2 regions of the Photobacterium sp. 2_MG-2023 genome follow, and region 1 is predicted to be linked to the other one. Evidence: predicted binding sites of a transcription regulator. Region 1 holds the regulator's gene; the other holds the start of a gene.
What was found. The regulator CRP, encoded in region 1, controls carbon source genes, mostly activating them, when cyclic AMP is high. The targets are predictions, from matches to a motif close to TGTGANNNNNNTCACA.
Positions count from the first base shown of each region.

Region 1 (6,408 bases):
AAAAAATGTGCTGAAAAAAATGGCGTCATTACCGGATACTCTGCCATTTCAGGCCGATCAGATTACATCGCTACGCTCGCTGCGCCAGTTTGACGATGCCGTCACCGCACCCTTGCATGGTTTCAGCAATGCCGAGGATTACTACCTGCGCTGCAGCGGACTGGGCAAACTGGCCCTGGTCACGACGCCGTTGCGGGTGATTCATGCCGCCGACGATCCCTTTATGACCAAGGCCGTGATACCCAGACAACCGCTGCCGCCGCACATTGACTATCACCTGACCCGGCATGGCGGCCACGTAGGATTTATCAGCGGCAGTTGGCGGGCGCCGAGCTTCTGGCTGGATCACACAGTGCCGGCCTGGTTCAGGGACAAACTGGGGGCATAACAAAACAACGCCTGCAAGCAGGCGTTGTTTTGTCAGTATTAACCTATCTTACCTGTGTCAATTAACTGCTGGATGAGTGGCCGCATGATCAGCTCCATCGCAAAGCTCATTTTACCGCCCGGCACCACCAGGGTATTGTGGCGCGACATAAACGATCCCTGAATCATCGCCAGCAGATACGGAAAATCCACGTTTTTGATGCCGCGAAAACGGATCACCACAAAACTCTCGTCCAGACTGGGGATCGCTTTGGCACTGACAGGGTTCGAGGTATCCACCGTCGGCACACGCTGAAAGTTGATATGGGTACGGGAGAACTGTGGCGTGATGTAATTCAGGTAATCATCCATCGAGCGAACAATGGACTCCATCACCGCCTCGCGGGAATGGCCGCGATCCCGGGTATCACGGACGATTTTCTGAATCCACTCCAGGTTAACAATAGGCACCATGCCAATCAGCAGATCCACATGCTGTGCCACGTTGACATCACCGTCCACCACACCGCCATGAAGCCCTTCATAAAACAGCAGGTCGGTATTTTCCGGCAAATCCTGCCAGGGGGTGAATGTGCCCGGCATCTGGTTATACGGCACGGCCTCGTCAAAGGTGTGCAGGTAACGGCGAAACTTGCCGCTGCCGTCTTCGCCATACTGGCGGAAAAAGTTGCCCAACTGAGCAAAGTCGTTGGCCTGCGGGCCAAAATAACTGATATGACGGCCTTGCTCTTTGGCTTTACGGATCTCCACATCCATTTCAGGACGGGTGAACCGGTGGAAACTGTCCCCTTCCAGCCAGGCCGCATGAATGTTCAACATGTTAAACATTTTACGGAAGGCTTCCGAGGTGGTGGACGTTCCTGCTCCGGAGGAACCTGTTACTGCAATGATCGGGTGTTTTGCAGACATGACATACCTTGTCGTTAATCCTAACGGAATCAGTTAGTAACAGGGCCAGAGAAAGCAGTCAAGTTTCACGGGCCCGTTCATCGGCGTCAGCTTCCGTTTTCTGCTGCCGCTTTTCATTATGGCAGCTTTATTCTGCGCTCAGTGAACGGCGCAGTTTAATATCAACCGTCTCATGGAGTTCAGAGAACATAATCACGGCCTCGCCGCTGTCCAGTTGCTGCCTGACTCTGGCGACTTTCTGTTCCAGACTCAGCTCGCGTTCGCCATAGTCCGTACCTTCGCGCAGAACAAAGTGTTCTATCAAATTATCGAGTGTCTCGGGATCCAATTCTTGCCAGGGGATGATCATACTACTCACCGAAAAATAAGGGGGAAAACCGGCACGGCTTTCCCGAAACACCATTAAGCGGCGACGATTTCATAAGAATGTGTCAGCGTGACACCTTTGCCCAGCATCAGGCACACAGAGCAATATTTTTCCAGCGAATCACCGACCGCTTTGGCCACCAGCGCTTCATCAAGATCATGGCCTGTCACCACGAAATGCAGATTGACCGAGGTAAAATAACGCGGTGCCTGCTCGCGGCGCTCTGAGGTCATGTTTGCTTCGCAGGCCGTGATGGCCTGGCCGGCACTTTTCAGGCCGTCGACCACATCGACGGAGCTGCAACCGCCCGCTGCCATCAGCACCAGTTCCATCGGACTCGGTGCCGTATTGCCGCCGTTGCCGTCCATGACCACACTGTGGCCAGAGTTTGACTGGCCGACAAAAGTCAAACCTTCTACCCATTTAACACGTGATTGCATGCGATGCTCCTTACTACTCAAACCCGCATTTAAAAACTAAGTCACAACTGTGTGATCATGTGCACAGTAAAGCGTCCAAAATGTGCATTTATCGTCACCCAATATCAAGCAATGCGTGTCGAAAAAAGTTAAACTCTTGGACTGAATGTTCACATGCGCTTGCAGCCCAGCCGTTGACTGAATATCCTAGTTGGCAAACAATGATATTGTTATACCCAACCCCAATTCAAGGAATGACGTTGTTGGGCAACACACTGCAGAGGAAGTTAGTAATATGGTTCCAGGTAAACCGCAAACAGATCCAACCTTGGAGTGGTTCCTTTCTCATTGCCACATTCATAAGTACCCTTCAAAGAGTACACTGATCCATGCTGGCGAGAAAGCAGAGACCCTCTACTACATCGTTAAAGGCTCCGTTGCCGTTCTTATCAAGGACGAAGAAGGCAAAGAGATGATTCTGTCCTACCTCAACCAGGGCGACTTCATCGGTGAGCTTGGCCTGTTTGAAGAAGGCCAGGAGCGTACTGCCTGGGTTCGTGCAAAAACACCATGTGAAGTGGCAGAGATTTCCTTTAAGAAATTCCGTCAGCTGATCCAGGTCAACCCGGATATTCTGATGCGACTGTCTGCTCAGATGGCTCGTCGTCTGCAAGTCACCAGCCAGAAAGTTGGCGACCTGGCGTTCCTGGATGTTACCGGTCGTATTGCCCAGACACTGCTGAATCTGGCCAAACAACCTGATGCCATGACCCACCCGGACGGCATGCAAATCAAAATCACCCGTCAGGAAATCGGCCAGATCGTAGGCTGTTCCCGTGAAACCGTTGGCCGCATCCTCAAGATGCTGGAAGAGCAGAACCTGATTTCTGCCCACGGCAAAACCATAGTGGTTTACGGCACTCGCTGATCACTCAGCTGTGATGCAGCCAATGTGAGTATAAGAAAAGCCGCCAGTGCGGCTTTTCTTGCATTTGCACACCCTCCCCCGGCTTTGCATCGTGTTCCTCTAGTCACCTCACAGTTTTTCAGTTGCCTTCCTCATTCCTATTGCTACATTTGGCATATCAGTTTTATGTGGATGCAGCGATATGGATATCGAACGTTTTGCCCCGAATGCGCAGCACAGCCAGGTGCCAACCCGCCCTGTGGTCACTATGGGCCGCTTCCTCACAGCATCAGTGGAAATGACAGGGTTTCAGTCACCCCGTCTGTTACTGGAACAGGAAGCCGGTCTGCACGCCGGGATCCTGAGTCGTGACAACGATGCCTGGGTGCTGCCTTTGGATCAGCAGCACTGACACCAACAGCCTGACCTAAAAAAACAGCGACCAAAAGGCCGCTGTTTAAGGTGTTTTTCAGTCAGGCTGAATCACATATTGGTACTTTCGAAGATTTTGTCGGCTGACGCTTCGACAAAGCCCGGATAGAGTTCCCCGTCTGCCTGATGGTAGCGCTTGGCAAACTCATAAAAACCACCGGGAATTGTGCGAACACCGTCGGTGAAGGACACATCAACACGGTCAGCCATAGTGGATGACTGCTCCAGCATCACTGCCGGATTGCCTTTCACTTCGCCGCCGGCTTCATTAATGCTGAACCCGTTGTGGCGCAGCAAGCTGTTAACCGCCGCCACTTCGGTGAACTGCTCCAGCTGATTGACGCTTACCGTAAAGTGATTGGCGCCGTAACCGTGAGCGGCCACCCAGCCGGCATACTCGCTTTCCGCGGCCAGCATTTCATAGGTCGCAAAATCCAGCTCCCACAAACGGCCGTTATAAAGGAAAGACGCATCATCCATTGCACCGTCAGGGATCTGCTTTACCAGCGCACGCACCGTGTTCTGCAGTTGTGCAGAGCACTGACCAACCAGCAGTTCACTGATAAACACTTTCGGGGCAGCCGGATTCGGGTGCTCGAAGTGCTCCGCGTACAGTTTCTTCTGCTCGAAATGATAGATACCGCAAGGCTTGTAGCCAATGGCGATAAAAGGTGCAGCCAGAACATCCAGACTGACACCAGGCAGATTAAAGGTACGCAACGCAATATGATCATTCTGCAGAGGCTCTTCCTCTGTCAGCAGATCGTGTACCTGCGCCGCCGACGGGCAAAGACGGGTAGTAAAGTCCTGCCACAGGGCATCAAACAATTTTTCCACTCTTTCCATGATGCGGTTCCCCTTCGAAAATACGGGTTAAGTATGAATTACAGTTGGATCCCTGGAGACAGCTGTGCCGGCAATTCGGTTGCCTCACCTTCCATAGATGCCATTGGGTATGCACAGTAATCCGCAGCGTAGTAAGCACTCGGACGCAAATTACCCGAGGCACCCGGACCACCGAACGGCGCATCGCCGCTGGCACCGGTCAACTGGCGGTTACGGTTGACGACGCCCGCACGGATATGATCGATAAAGTATTCCCACTCACTGTCGTCAGTAGAAACCAGACCGGCTGACAAGCCGTAACGGGTATTGTTCGCCATCTCGACCGCCTGAGGCAGTTCCTGATAACGCGCCACCTGCAGCAGCGGCCCGAAGTATTCTTCATCCGGCAGTTCGGCTATCTTGCTGACTTCAATGATGCCCGGAGTCACTATGGCGCCCTGGCCGCGATCGGCTTTCAGCAGCGGCTCGCCGCCCATAGCAATCAGACGCTCCTGGGCTGCCACGATATTATCGGCAGCCAGAGTCGAAATTTGCGGGCCCATGAAAGGTTGTGGCTCGGCAAACGGACCGTCCACCTTAATGGCTTTGGCCGCTTCGACCAGCGCCGTAACCAGTGCATCACCTTCTGCCCCTTCAGGGACATAGAGGCGACGGGCACAGGTACAACGCTGTCCGGCACTGATGAAAGCCGACTGGATAATGGTGTACACAGTAGACTTCAGATCACCGTACGCCTTGGAGATAACCATAGGGTTGTTGCCGCCCATCTCCAGCGCCAGCATTTTACCCGGCTGGCCGGCAAACTGACGGTGCAGGATATGACCTGTATTAGCGCTACCGGTAAACAGCAGACCGTCAATACCGGTAGACTGTGCCAGGGCTTCACCGGTTGCACGTGCACCCTGAACCAGATTAAGCACACCGGCTGGCAGACCCGCCTGCTCCCATAATCTGATGGTTTCTTCCGCCACTTTTGGCGTCAGATCAGAAGGCTTAAACACCACAGTGTTCCCCGCCAGCAGCGCAGGTACAATATGGCCATTTGGCAGGTGACCGGGGAAATTATACGGACCGAAAACGGCCATCACGCCCAGCGGACGGTGGCGTAGCACAGCTTTGGTACCTGCCACGTCTTTTTCACGCTCGCCGGTACGCTCATTGTAAGCACGCAGAGAAATCGCAATCTTACCCACCATGGCACCGGCTTCAGTACGCGTTTCCCACAGCGGTTTGCCGGTTTCTTCGGCAATAGTGCGGGCAATGTGCTCGCTGTTGTCTTTGACCAGGGCAGCGAAGCGCTCAACGATAGCCTGACGCTCTTCCAGACGGGTATGACGCCAGGTAACCAGTGCCTGACGCGCGCTGGCCACAGCCTGCTCAACCTGCTCGGTTGTGGCACTCTTACCTTCCCAGATCACTTCACCGCTGAATGGGTTCAGCGACTGCATCGCTTCACCCTGACCGGCTTGCCAGTTACCTGCTATCCATTGTGTCATTTTGTATTCCACCCTAGTTATTGAGCAATCAGGCGAACCTGATCCCCGTTTTTCACTTCTAACACCTTGGCCATTTCCGGAGAAATGATGGCCAGATTACGTTCACCATCCAGTGCCGCTTTACCTACCGTTGCACGGAAACCGGCAAAACGGGTATTACTGATGATGTAATTATGCGAGCTGTGATGTTCGCCGATCTCAACCGTACAGCGCTGAGATGCACGGACCGACTCAATATGGCGAAGATCGCACTCCACCGTGGGGCCGGCATCAAAAATATCGACATAACCGCGGTTGACGAAACCTTCTGCTTCCAGCAATTTTAGCGCCGGGCGCGTATTGTCATGTACCTGCCCAATCACGGCCTGGGCCTCTTTGCTCAGCAGGTTGACGTAAATGGGCAATTTCGGCATCAGATCGGCAATAAATTCTTTCTTACCGATACCTGTCAGGTAATCGGCTTCGACAAAATCAATCGAGAAAAAGTGCTCTTTCAGCCATTCCCAGAACGGGGAATTTCCCTGCTCATCTGATACACCGCGCATTTCGGCAATCACAGTGTCAGAAAAACGGTGGCTGTGCTCGGCCAGCATAAGGAAACGGCACTTGGACAGCAGCTTACCGTTCAGTCCCTGACGCCACTGA
Region 1 is NZ_JAUOQQ010000004.1:193,549-199,956, reverse strand. It holds gene Q4491_RS05565 (hydrolase) at 1-388, shown strand, start outside; gene Q4491_RS05560 (phosphoribulokinase) at 427-1,296, opposite strand; gene Q4491_RS05555 (YheU family protein) at 1,424-1,645, opposite strand; gene Q4491_RS05550 (OsmC family protein) at 1,699-2,103, opposite strand; gene crp (cAMP-activated global transcriptional regulator CRP) at 2,378-3,010, shown strand; gene Q4491_RS05540 (hypothetical protein) at 3,192-3,401, shown strand; gene Q4491_RS05535 (DUF1338 domain-containing protein) at 3,473-4,267, opposite strand; gene astD (succinylglutamate-semialdehyde dehydrogenase) at 4,306-5,763, opposite strand; gene astA (arginine N-succinyltransferase) at 5,781-6,408, opposite strand, start outside.

Region 2 (6,408 bases), on a different contig from region 1:
TTTTGTTGTGCGGTTTGTCTACGTCGGCTTTGGCGTCGCAATCGGCAGGTATTTTTCTTGGTTCGCCAATGAGTGGTGTGCAGTACAAACACAATGACCTGCGTTTTTCGCTGGGGTTAGACGAATTTGGTTTTGCGGTCGATAAAACCTTCAACCTGGGTACGTTGACCAGAAATCCGCAGCTTAACATGGGGTATACCTTTGTCGGCGCACAGTATGTTGATAACCATTATGACAAATTGGGTATCCGTTCCGGTATTGGCCTGGAAGTGCCTGTTAATCAGTTTGAGCTGTATGGTGAAGTTGGACCGACGCTGTATATGGTGGAAGATGTTGATGTCGAACTGGAAGCGGCTATGGGTGTAAGAGTGCGTTTCTGATTCAGAATGAATGTAAATAGCTGAATGAATCCCAAAAAAGCACAATGAATCGAAAAAGCTGGCTAATTGCCAGCTTTTTTGTGTCTGTTGCCCCCGTCCTGCTTGATGCCGCACTGGTGTTGGCTGCGTTCCCATTCCCCAATTACATAGTTATCTATGCCCATGGGGCTTCACTTACTTGCCGCTTACCTGCAACTTCAAGTCGTTTGGGTATCTTTTAGTTAAGCTGCTTCATTGATAGTAGCCGCCTGTAACATCGGTTTTCTTCGTTCCCACTGCGTAATGAAAGCGACTGAGGCGATAATAATGGCAGCCCCCAGCCAAAGCCGTCCAGGTGGTACCCATCCGAAGACGATAAACCCGGCAAGCACGTTCAATGGCAGTTTGGCATGATCGAAAGGCTGTACGAAAGAAGCGTCAGCAATGGCATAGGCTTTAGCTATGGCCCAGTTAGCCAGTGCGGTAAATAATCCGGCACCTATCAGAAGAACCCAGGTGTGCTGGCCAACAGGCAGGGTGAAATCAGGTGCAGCAAGAAAAAGGTTAAATGGCGTGATCAGCACCAGCAGGTAGACAACCATAGTCGTCGGGGAGTCGTGGTGCGACATCTTCTTCACCATCAGAGAATAGCTCGCCCAGAAGAAAGCCGCGCCAATGGGCAGCAATGAGGCTAGGTTGAAATTGTCGGCCCACGGCTCAAGAATGATCATCGCACCTGCAAAGCCGGCCAGTGTTGCCATCCAGCGTACAAAGCCGACCTTTTCTTTCAGCAGCAAACCCGAGCCTACGGTGGCGAACAAAGGCGATGTCATCAGTAGCGCAATGCCTTGCCAGATAGGTACAGGGTACGCCAGGGCCCACAGCCATAACTGAATACCGATAACAGACAGAAACACGCGGAAGCAGTGCATACCAAAGTGTTGAGTTTTCAGAGCCTGACGAAGACCGATATTGTGCAGCCAGGGAAGCATGACCAGGAGAGCAATAAAGTATTGAATCAAACCGACAGTGGTAGATGGCAAATGGAAGGTCACACTCAGGTATTGTGCCATGCTGTTAACCACGGCAAACGCCATTCCGGCTGTCAGCATCCAGCAAGCGCCCTGAATAGGGTTGTGTCGATGAGTCATAAGGTGTCTTTCAGAAAAAATAATCTGGAATCATACTCTGATGAGTGCATAGAAGAAATTGTTAATTGATAAAAAAAGCCGACAAAACAGGGAACTTTGTCGGCGGCAAGGAATTCTTAATTTGTTATCAGATAGCGGCGTAAGAAAGTGGCATATCAGGATTGAAGGTTTCCAGCGTATTTTGTGTATCAGCCAGCAAGCTGATCGCTGAGTCTTTCTGTTCAACCAAAGCGGCTTCAACAATATCTGACAGCGAATAGCTCGCCATATTCATGTTAATCAGTGCCACCTGGAGTGGTGGCAGGCTCGGGTTAAATGCTGCGTTCTCGGCATACATGCCTGAGAATAGCCGGCCATCTTTCGCCTTCAGTGCAACTCCCGCATAGTTTTTACTGTATGGCGCATGTGATTTATCTGCCGCCTTACAGGCTGCTTGCAGCAGCACATCATCGGTTTCGAGCTTCAGCTCATGTGAGCTGTCTGATAATAAGAGCTCGGTGATACCCAGATCAGACGGGCCAAAGGACTCTGGCAGATATTCCTGCAGTGCTTTGGGTGAACGCTCTGGCAACTGTACCACGATGCTTTGTGCCGTCGTCAGTTCATTCATGAACTGCCGGCAATGCCCGCAGGGGGAGTAGTTGACGGTAATGTCGGTAATGCCCGTTTCGCCTTTCAACCAGGCATGGCTGATTGCAGATTGCTCTGCGTGAACCGTTTGTGACATAGAGGTGGCGCTGAATTCCATGTTCGCACCGAAATACAGACGACCTGAGTTTCCGCGGGCAATGGCACCAACATGGAAGTTTGAGAGAGAAGCAATCGAGTAGGCCGCAGCCACTTTCAGTAACTGAATACGCAGTTCTGCATCCGTCAGTTGACTGTCTTTCATTAACTGTTCAAATTCTTCTTTGCTCAGTGTGGCATCAAAACCCGGAGCGGTAATGATAGGCTTAAGCGCCTGTGACAATGTGTGTGGCAGGTGCTCTAAAGCGTCCATTACTTCGGTGCGCATACTGATTCTCCTTAATGTATTCACTTACGCATTGTAGTGCGTAAACGAATAAATATAGTGACAAGGATCACCATTAAGGGTTGTTTATTTCACTCTATTTGCAAATTAGTGAGTGGTTTCACATGATTGATGCGGTAAGTGTCTGTAATTCAATACTCAGTAAAGCGGCCTGGCTGTGTGGGTGTTGCAAGGGCGTTGCACAGCTAAACCGCTTAAGAAGTGGCAGGTGGATAGGTTGTCAGTGAAAGACAGACAACAGCAACGGATAGATTATCGGGGCGAGTATGGCGGTAATGACGCCACAAAGTACTAAGGCCAGTGAGCTGAACGCGCCATCTTTGTAATTTTCCTCAGCCGCTTTAGCCGTGCCTAACGCGTGTGCCACAGTCCCCATGCTTAATCCTTTGGCCATGGGATGGGTGATGTTGATGAGTTTAAACAACGGATAACCTAATACAGCACCAAAGATGCCGGCGATCAGAACCATGACAGCGGCCAGCGACGGCACACCACCAATTTGTTCAGCAACCGCCATAGCGATGGGGGTGGTCACGGATTTAGGCAGAATGCTTGCAGTAAGCTGTAAATCAGCGCCAAGAGCAAGAGCAATCGCTGTCCCGGTAATCATTGAGAGTATGCTGCCAAACAGGGTGGCTGTGACTATGACTTTCCAGCGGCTGCGGATTTGCGGCAATTGCTCATAAAGAGGGAAAGCAAGGGCAACAACAGCGGGCTCCAGAAGGAAATGAATCCATTTATTATCATCGAAATAGACGTCATAAGGCACATTAAGCACCAAAAGCAGCGGAATGATCACCACCAGACAGAGAAGTAACGGATTAAGAATGGGGTGCTGGAAGCGCTTGGATAATTTACGGGCAAGAATAAAAACAATCAGCGTTACGGCTAACCACATCAGTCAGACTCCTTGCGCTGTACATACCAGCCAACAAATAACAGAACCACCAAACTGCTGCCTATGGTGCTTACCAGAACAGGCAACGCATTGGCTCTGAGCAGATCCAGATAATTGACCAGCCCGACACCCACAGGCACAAACAAAATAGCCATATGGCGAATAAACAGATGACAGCCGGGTTTAGCCCAGTTGGGCGGCAACAGGCCCGTAGACAGAGCTGTGAAGAGAAATAACATGCCGAGAATGCTGCCGGGGATGGGGATCTGAGTAAGAGACTGAAATCCTTTACCGACCATCAGAAAAATGGCGATGATTGCAAATGAACGCAGGTAGCTCATAGACGTCAGGATGATGATAAATGGTGTCGCAATGATACAAAATAGATGAGATCTACACCACATTTCTTTGCGGCTGTATTTATCCTGGACTGCTTGTTCACAGGTTTGAAACGATGACGATTGCAATGCCGGCGGCAGCAAGCAGCAACACAGACAGTTTATGCATCAGGCTGTGTTTTACTATGTGCTCTGTTGCCGAGCTATGCGGTCGTCTGGTTTTAACCGTTGTGATTGCTGGCTGTGGCGACGGCTTGGACGGCAGCGTCTCGGGTTGTCTGAAGCGATGGATATGGCGACAGGTCTCTTTCGGCAGAGGGACACGAAAGCCAAAATGGGGGAGCACTTCGATAGGAATAGCCATTACACCGTTAACAGTCAGCTTGCGGCGAAGCGAGTTGAATATCGAAGCCAGGTCGATTTTTTGTATGTGCGACATGGAATCCTGAGGAAGAAATGTTTTATCAGACAATGATTTATGGCTTATCACCTCTCCGGCAAAGTAGCACAGAGCTTCAAGCAGGCGTGACTCATGCAGCGTCAGGGCTGTCTCTGATTTATCAGGCCAGACGAGCAGCCGCAGATCGGGTTCAAAATCCACCCTGGCAAATCGATAACACCGGGTGAGAGACTCAGTTGCCATAATAGTCACTTTTCCAATTTACTGTCGGCATGCTGTCCCTATGGCATCTGGCAGTAAAACATCATTGGCTTGATGGTGGCTTATGTTGCCAAGCGCCTCCATGACGCATGGCACAAAGCGGGTACTTATTAATTGTTATTGGCCTTGCGTTGAAGTTCAAACTACCAGGGCAGGAAAAGTGTCTGAAAAAAGAAACCCTGACTGCTCTGCAGGTCAGGGTTGCGAAATTACTGAGTAAGATCAGCGCTCTGTAACGATTTGTCTTTCTGGCATCCTGGCTGTGTAATTACACCAGCTTGCCTACGTAATCGTACACGGCCTTCAGGATTTTCATTTTTCTCTCATCGCTTTGGTGCTCCATCGCGATAGATTCGAGATTTTGCATGTAAGCCGGCAGTTTGGTTTCGAAGTAATCCTGACAATGATACTTCCACTGCTGCTGTTCCTGATGGCTTAGCGTTAACGGGAAATTACGGGCGCGGTAGCGAAGCAGCAATGGCTTGATGCGTTTGTCATCCACATTCAGTTCGAGTTTGCCCAGTTCCTCAGGCGCGGACTCACGAATGATATCCATCGCCGATTTGTCCGCAGCAGAAAAAAAGCCGTTATACAGTTGTGTATCAACATCATCGTTTGGCTCAAATTCTCTGTCCTGACCAAACACGGCCAGCAGTTTTTCACGGATCTGAGGCTTATCTTTCAGTGCGCTCAGGTTGGCCAGACATTGAGTCCGATCGATCCCTAGTCGCTCAGCATCTTCGGCCGTCAGTGTTTTTGCCGGTGCCAGCACAGGGCACTTATTAATATGAACCAGCTTGAGCGGAACAGGTAGCTCGCCGGGGTTGAGATCAGCACGTTTGGTGTACAGCCGCTCGCGCAAACTGTCAGCATCCAGATCGAACAGCGGGGCAGGATCCATTGCCAGATTGACACAAATGACCGCATTCTTGTTATCCGGATGCCAGGCCATGGGGACGATCCAGCTGGTATTCCCGCACTCAGAACCAAACATACCTGAAACATGCACCAAGGGCGTCATCTCAGCGATGTCGATCAGTTCCTGTAGTTTACGTTTATGACGTAAGTTAAACAGGTAGTTAAAGAGTTTGGGTTGGCTGGCTTTGACTTTCCTGGCCAGCTCAATTGTGGCGTACACATCGGCCATTGCGTCGTGCGCGTTGCTGTGTTCGATTCCGTTTTCAACAGATAAATGCTCAAGCTTAAAGCTCGGGAATCCGTCTTCGTTTGTTGGCCAGTTCAGACCATCTGGGCGTAACGCATAGCAAGTACGCATGATATCAAGCATATCCCAACGCGAATTGCCGCTTTGCCAGCTCCAGGCATAGGGATCGTAAAAATTACGGTACAGAGTATACCGAGTGACCTCGTCATCGAAGCGCACATTGTTATAGCCGATGACGCAGGTATTGGGTTTAGAGAGCTCCGCATGAATGCGCGCAATAAATTCATGTTCCGGTAAGCCCTTCTCCATCGCTTCTTGCGGTGTAATCCCTGTGATCAGGCAGGCTTCGGGTGAAGGCAGGTAATCGCTGGGCGGCTGGCAGTAAATCACCAATGGCTCACCAATCACATTGAAATCCATGTCGGTTCTCACCCCGGCAAACTGGCAAGGCCGATCAACCGAAGGATTTGCCCCGAATGTCTCATAGTCCAGCCAAAACAAGGTTGGTTGGTTATCGTTATTACTCATTCTTACCTTTACTGGCATAAACGTGTTTTCTGAGGTCATTCTACCAAAGAATTGCACTGGCTGCGGGGGATTTTGGCGTGGATGACATGCAGTATCTATGAAAGAACGTATTATTTTAAGATGACCAACAAGCGCATACCGGCAGCGGTTAGGCATAAGGACTCATTGCTCCGAATGGACATTGGACTGCCGGAGTCTGGAAAAGTCATTACATGCGTGATACAGCCCTGGTTGTATGACTGTGTTTTAGTGACGCCGTCACAATTTAATGATGT
Region 2 is NZ_JAUOQQ010000015.1:122,526-128,933, forward strand. It holds gene Q4491_RS13675 (hypothetical protein) at 1-380, shown strand, start outside; gene Q4491_RS13680 (DMT family transporter) at 602-1,510, opposite strand; gene cdd (cytidine deaminase) at 1,638-2,525, opposite strand; gene Q4491_RS13690 (CidB/LrgB family autolysis modulator) at 2,764-3,441, opposite strand; gene Q4491_RS13695 (CidA/LrgA family protein) at 3,441-3,782, opposite strand; gene Q4491_RS13700 (hypothetical protein) at 3,880-4,422, opposite strand; gene sbcB (exodeoxyribonuclease I) at 4,709-6,133, opposite strand.
Region 2: a site for CRP is predicted at 2,633-2,648, ahead of cdd (cytidine deaminase). Genes of this name have one in related genera too.